2 regions of the Paenibacillus sabinae T27 genome follow, and region 2 is predicted to be linked to the other one. Evidence: predicted binding sites of a transcription regulator. Region 2 holds the regulator's gene; the other holds the start of a gene.
What was found. Region 2 encodes NrdR, which represses ribonucleotide reductase genes. Its sites were predicted from a motif close to AACACNATATATNGTGTT; they were not measured.
Positions count from the first base shown of each region.

Region 1: a site for NrdR is predicted at 2,221-2,238, ahead of PSAB_RS10150 (adenosylcobalamin-dependent ribonucleoside-diphosphate reductase). Genes of this name have one in related genera too.

Region 1 covers NZ_CP004078.1:2,219,002-2,222,413, reverse strand. Annotated here, with positions in the region: gene PSAB_RS10150 (adenosylcobalamin-dependent ribonucleoside-diphosphate reductase) at 1-2,035, opposite strand, end outside; gene PSAB_RS10145 (DEAD/DEAH box helicase) at 2,477-3,412, shown strand, end outside.
Region 2 covers NZ_CP004078.1:1,946,270-1,949,681, forward strand. Annotated here, with positions in the region: gene coaE (dephospho-CoA kinase) at 1-144, shown strand, start outside; gene PSAB_RS08850 (lytic transglycosylase domain-containing protein) at 138-707, shown strand; gene PSAB_RS08855 (alpha/beta-type small acid-soluble spore protein) at 789-1,019, opposite strand; gene nrdR (transcriptional regulator NrdR) at 1,146-1,622, shown strand; tRNA gene PSAB_RS08865 (tRNA-Ala) at 1,823-1,898, shown strand; tRNA gene PSAB_RS08870 (tRNA-Lys) at 1,911-1,983, shown strand; gene PSAB_RS08875 (DUF998 domain-containing protein) at 2,043-2,723, opposite strand; gene PSAB_RS08880 (DUF1801 domain-containing protein) at 2,757-3,098, opposite strand; gene PSAB_RS08885 (DUF998 domain-containing protein) at 3,128-3,412, opposite strand, start outside.

The DNA.
Region 1 (3,412 bases), 270 kb from region 2:
CAGATGGAGCCACATTTACAGCCGGCGCCGCAGGGGCTTCCGCAGCCGCTTCGGCAGCGGGTTCAGCTGTCTCTTTCAGCGGAGTATCCTTCTTGTCTTCCTTCTTCTCCGTCTGCAGCACCTGCGTATCGCGGCTGCCGTCGCGGTAAATCGTGACGCCTTTGCAGCCGAGGTCGAAGGCCAGCTCGTACAGCTCTTTCGTCTCTTCCACCGTAAAGTCGTTCGGGCAGTTCGCCGTCTTGGAAATGGAGCTGTCCACCCAGCGCTGAATGGCGGCCTGTACGCGGATGTGATCCTTCGCGGACAGGTCCATGGAGGTTACGAAATAATCCGGCAGCTCTTCGCCCGGATGAGCCTCCAGATAATCCTCTGCAATCGGCACGAACTGCTCGTCGAAGCCGAGGCGGCTTTGACGGAAATATTTGAAGGCAAAGTACGGCTCGATGCCGGTCGATGTGCCGACCATCGTGCCCGTGCTGCCTGTCGGTGCTTGGGTAATGACTGTAACGTTGCGCATCCCCTGATTCGAGATGGCTTCGCCGACCTCTGGATACACTTCAGTCATATTTTTCATAAAGCCGCTAAGCAGGTATTTCTCGGCGTCGAACGCCTGGAAAGAACCTTTCTCCGCCGCGATTCCGGCTGAAGCCAGATAAGCTTCGCGCGCCATGAAGCCGTACAGCTTGTCCAGAAATTCCAGCGAGTCCGGGCTGCCGTAACGGATATTCAGCTTGATCATCAGCTCGGCCAGACCCATTGTTCCGAGACCTACGCGGCGCTCTTTTTTCTGATTGGCTTCGTTCTCCGGGAAATGATACGGCGTCTTGTCGATAACATTGTCCAGGAAGCGCACGGAATAGCGGGTTGTCGTCGCCAGATCGTCCCAAGCGACATCATGCTTCTCCTCGTCGTAAAACTTGGAGAGGTTGATCGCGGACAGGTTGCAGACGCCCCAGCCCGGCAGCCCCTGCTCACCGCACGGATTCGTACAAATGATCGGGTTGAAGTACCAGCTGTTGGACATCTGGTTGTAGTATTCCATGAAGACGACGCCCGGCTCCGCCGATTTCCACGCGGATTCGATGATCGTATGCCAGATCTCCCGCGCTTTAACGGTACGGTAATGGTTGACCTTGCGGCCCGCCGCCTTCCATTTATCCAGATCGCCGTCCCAGACTTCGTTATAGTCCGGCTCGGTCGTATCCGGGAAGACGAGATCCCAGTCGAGATCCTCTTTGACCGCCTTCATAAAGGCGTTGCTGACGCAAACCGACAGGTTGGCGTTTGTCACCTGGCCCATCGTCTGTTTAACGGTAATGAAATCGGCCACGTCCGGATGCCAGTCGTTGATCATCAGCATCAGCGCACCGCGGCGGCTGCCGCCCTGCTCGATCAGGCCAGTCGTATAGCTGAACAGACCTCCCCAGGATACCGCTCCGCTCGAAGAGCCGTTAACGCCCTTGACAACGGCACGGCGCGGACGCAGCGAAGACAGATTGATGCCGACACCGCCGCCACGGGCCATAATCTCCGTCATTTCGGACAATGTCTCCATAATGCCGCCACGGCTGTCTTTTGGCGAAGGAATGACATAGCAGTTGAACAACGTCAGTTCGTCGCTCGCACCCGCTCCAGCTGCGATCCGGCCTCCCGGAACGAGCTTCCAGTCGTCCAGGATGCTGCGAAATTTATCCGTCCATTCGCGCTGCAGCTCCGGCGTCTTCTCCACGGAAGCCATGGCTCCCGCCAGGCGGTCCCACATTTCTTCCGGTGTTTTTTCTATATTAAGCGTGAGCTTCTCCACATCGGATTTCACCAGCTCGCCGCTGCGCGTCTTGACCGTTACCGTCCGGCCGCTGCGCTCCACGATTTCTCCGACTTCCTTGGTCGGGAACTTCGGATCATCCTTCGTCAGTACCAGAACCACATCGCCCACCTTGGCATTATTTGTATCGGCATCCTTCCAGGCATAGCGGTCCAAAAAGATTTTCTCGCTTAGCCCCTCCAGCTGCTGCTTGCGCTTCACTGTACTCAATATAAACAACCTCCCGTAAGTATGATTCGTATTCCGATGTATGTGTCAGGCGGGTTTTCATTTTGTCACCCACAACATGAGCTTCCCTGCCATAACGCTACGGCTCTTAAGAAGCTCCCGGAAGTTCATCTTGTCAATTACAAATAACCTCTTCTATTCGAAATAAAACGGCTTTTACCGCATTTGTCACAATATATTGTGTGAAGCGGCCTTTAAACTATACCATATATTGTAGAAAGAGTCTTTGGCGAAATATCGCTGACCATGCCGAAAAATCGCGGCGGATGCCCCTGTTTTCTCCCTGTTTCTCTTGTTCTTAAAGGCAGACTTCAAAAATAGCAGTTATGAATTCTCTCTTTTGCGCGCATACTACTTATACAATTCACTATGTAAACATAAACGTATACGTAAACTTTAGGCCCGCAGGAGGAGACCGCTCACATGACTCACGTACCCCGCAATAATTCCGAGCAAGAATCAGCGGAGGCTTCCGTTCTCCCCGTGCCTATTTCCTTCGAACGTGATTGGCTGCAGGATCTGGAGTCCCGGCTGGACAAAGGCGGTCCCTGGGGCGACTGGAGACTGTCCCGGCTGGCGATGGAAGGCGAGGCTTCCGGACTTGTGGAGAGCTTCGAGGAGCTGCAGTGCATAAAGCATCTGGCTTCGCTGTCTCCTCTGCCCCATCAAATCGACACGGCGCAAAAGGTGCTGTTTGAGATGTCGGGACGCGCGATTCTGGCGGACGAGGTCGGCCTCGGCAAGACGATCGAAGCAGGGCTGGTGCTGAAGGAATATCTGGTGCGCGGGCTGGTCTCCAAGGTGCTCATTCTCGTTCCCGCATCGCTGGTGCTTCAGTGGGTACGGGAGCTCAATACGAAGTTCGGCATACCGGCCGTGGCGCAAAAAAAAGCCTACTCCTGGGACAACGACATCGTCGTCGCGTCCATGGATACGGCCAAACGTGATCCCCACAAGGACCGGCTGATCTCGGGCGAATACGACATGCTGATCATCGACGAAGCCCACAAGCTCAAGAACAAGAAGACGACCAACTACCAATTCGTTCAGCAGCTGCGCAAAAAATACTGCCTGCTCCTCACCGCGACGCCGGTGCAGAACGATCTCGGGGAGCTCTTCAACCTCATTACGCTGCTGAAGCCGGGTCAGCTTGGAAATCAGGGGGATTTTTCCGCCAATTTCGTGGTGGACAAGCGCGTGGCCAAGAACGAAGACCAGCTCCGGGGAGAGCTGTCCAAAGTGATGATCCGCAACCGCCGGGGCGAAGGACCGGTGACTTTTACGAAACGGAAGGTGCGGAACGTCCCGCTTACCCTTTCACCCGAAGAACAAACATTATATGACGGAGTCACTTCCTTT
Region 2 (3,412 bases):
CAGGCGGAAGCCCGTCTGGATTCGCAAATGGATATCGAGCTGAAGCGCGCCAAAGCGGATTTTGTCATCAATAACAGCGGGGATGTGGCCGACACTGAGCGGCAGATCGCCGTTTTGTGGGACAGGCTGGGTCTGCCATGCTAAATTGGCTTCGTAAAAAAAGAGTTCTGCTGCTGCTGTTCCTCGGCTTTACGGCAATCCTGTTTCTCAGCACCAATTGGATGTCCTGGTTCTACCCGATCTATTATAAGGAAGAAATCCGCAGGCACAGCTCCACATATGAGGTTGATCCTTATCTCATTGCGGCCATCATTCGGGTAGAGACGAACTACAAGACCGGACGCGAGTCGAAAAAGGGAGCCATCGGGCTGATGCAGCTTATGCCGGATACCGCCAAATGGGCCCTCGAACAGGCCAAGCTCCCTGATGTCTCGATGAGCAGGCTGAAGAATGAGCCTTCTGCCAATATCGAGCTGGGCGCCTGGTATTTGCATACCTTATCCGATGAGTTTGACGGCAACCGTACAGCGGTCATTGCGGCCTATAATGCAGGTCCCGGCAAGGTGCAACGTTGGCTTAAGGAAGGCTCTTGGAACGGAAGCGAAGAGGACATCAAGAGCATTCCGTTCGGTGAAACCCGCCACTATGTGCAGCGCGTGATTTACTATTACAATCAGTATACGGAGATTTACGGAAATATCTTTTAGTGTTGGCCGTTCACGAGAAAAGAAGTGCCGACAGCCGCTTCGGACCGTTCAGCACTTCTTCGGCAAGCTTATTTGGGCAGATTATTGGAATTGACCTGCCAGTTGTTGTTCAGCCAGGGTTACAAGACGTTTCGTAATGTAACCCCCGATCGAACCGTTCTCATAAGAAGTTTTATTGCCTTGATATCCATCCGGAGAAAGAGTGATACCAAGTTCTTGAGCAACTTCATATTTCAGTTGCTCCAAAGCTGCATTCGCTCTTGGTACGACAAGGTTATTGGTGCTGGATTGACCATTGCTTGCTTGTGCCATTTCTGTTCACCTCCTATCGGTTGGTAACTGTATTATGTGCCGGACATGCAACATTCATAACTCATAATTAAAGGTGTTTTCTGGAAAAGTAAAACCTATAATCTTTGCAAAGGAAGTGATCGGATCATGAAATGCCCATACTGCGACCATACCAACACCAAAGTGCTCGATTCACGTCCAGCCAATGAAAATAAATCGATCCGCCGCAGGCGGGAGTGCGAGAGGTGCAGCCGGCGCTTCACCACGTTCGAGATGGTGGAAGAGACTCCACTGATCGTTATCAAAAAGGACGGCAGCCGCGAAGAGTTCAGCCGCGACAAAATACTCCGGGGCCTCATCCGCGCCTGCGAAAAACGCCCCGTATCCGTCGAGCGGCTCGAGATGATCGTCTCCGAGGTCGAGAAATCGCTGCGCGGCATCGCGGTAGCCGAGGTCGATAGCCAGCAGATCGGCGAGCTTGTCATGGAGCAGCTCTACCCGGTGGACGAGGTGGCTTATGTCCGCTTCGCATCCGTATATCGCCAGTTTAAAGACATCAGTATGTTCATGAAGGAATTAAAGGCCCTCTTGTCCAAAAATCCTTCAGAGACGGACGGACTGTAAGCCCAGGCTTTACAGTTTGTCCACTCTCCATTCTCCTTACTCCACCGGATGACAATCCGGTGCATGTCCCGCAAAATATTTTTTAAAATAACTGTTGACACATAGCCCGTAATTTTATATGATATAGAAGTCGGCTGCGAGACATGATGCTGCAGAAGACACCAAGAAGCCGATGCATACATATCGGATTTAGATAACATGGGGCCTTAGCTCAGCTGGGAGAGCGCATCGCTGGCAGCGATGAGGTCAGGGGTTCGATCCCCCTAGGCTCCACCAAAAATATTATATGGACTCTTAGCTCAGTTGGTAGAGCAGTTGACTCTTAATCAATTGGTCCAGGGTTCGAGTCCCTGAGAGTCCATACAAGAAAGAACGGCAGCGATGCCGTTCTTTTGTTTTGGTTTCAATTTTTGTATTCTGTTAGGATCTTTGACTGTACAACTTTAACGCGTGCCAAGCGACCGACATCAGCCATGTACAATATGCTACCATTAGAAGCCGATTGGGCCATCCGATTAGCACGTTCGGACCGAACTTACCTCCGCTTTGCGGGAGTGTGACGGCTAAAGTCAATAGCATCAACAGAAGACATATCCAAATTAGGTTGGACGTCCATAGAAGCAATCGCCGGGACGGGGACCAAGATTGCTCGGGAATCAAACTCCGGCTAATGAGTATAGCAGCAATTGTAAGGCCGGGGTTGCCGATCATAGACGCTAAACCATGAAGATTGCCATGTGTTGTCAAGGCATCCTTGCTTGCCGTTATGGGATCAATGGTAAAAAAGGCTGCAGTGGCAATAGCGGCTGCACTAATCAACAGTAAAGTCTGCCCGATATAACCGCCGGTAGTCCGTATTTGCGGGCGGATCGCAACGAATAAGGCGACACAGCTAACCGATAAGGAAAGAAACGCGATATCCATGACCCAGCCGTTACGCCCAATCGCATATTCGCTAACCATTCGCCACGAAGGATCAAACTCCGGTTTCAAGAAGTGCAGAGCGGCAAGTAATATCAGGGACAAAACGGCTGCCGCCCATGAAAATCGCGCAGCGGTTTGTGAGATCGGCGTACCAGGCTTAGTTGTAACAGCTTGCATATATAAGCCTCCTTATTTTGAAAAAAGAATGGTTCACAAGGAACTGGACGCTTGTTCCAAGAGCTTCGTCAATAGTTCGTAGTCAACCGTCTGACCATCACGGATTTTGATCGTCTTTCTTTCAGAAGGGCCTTCAAACAAACCATCCGGCAATATGAGACCAGCGGCGTTAAAGATTGTAAAACTTACGGTTTCCTTTGCTGTCGTGATCACAGCAGCATATTTGCCATTTTTCAAAAAATGAGGTTTGCGGTATTGAATCCGTTCCTCTACACCCGGAATCGATACGTGTACGATCTGTCGAAGCTGGTTGCACACATTGGCCTGCCACGATTGATTTACATTGTTAATAAAGTCGGTCACTTCCTGGTTCATAGAATCTCCTCTTTCGTTGATATTTTGATTTACTTGTTATCCAGTAGACGAAGGGTTAGAAGCACGATCCACAGGCACCCTGCAGCCATAGAAATCCGTTCAAAGAGACCGCTTGGCGCACTCGGCATCACATTGGAGAAGTCCAAGGCAACAAAAACGCTGCATAGAACAAAAGATGCGAATACGGCGACTGCCGAGAGAATGGAATAAATTCTCCATCTTTTCCAATCAGGGCTTTCCTTGAATTTACTTGACATGGCAAGGCAAACGGCAATTAATGAACCAAATACCATCGTTCCTCCGATATCGTGGAT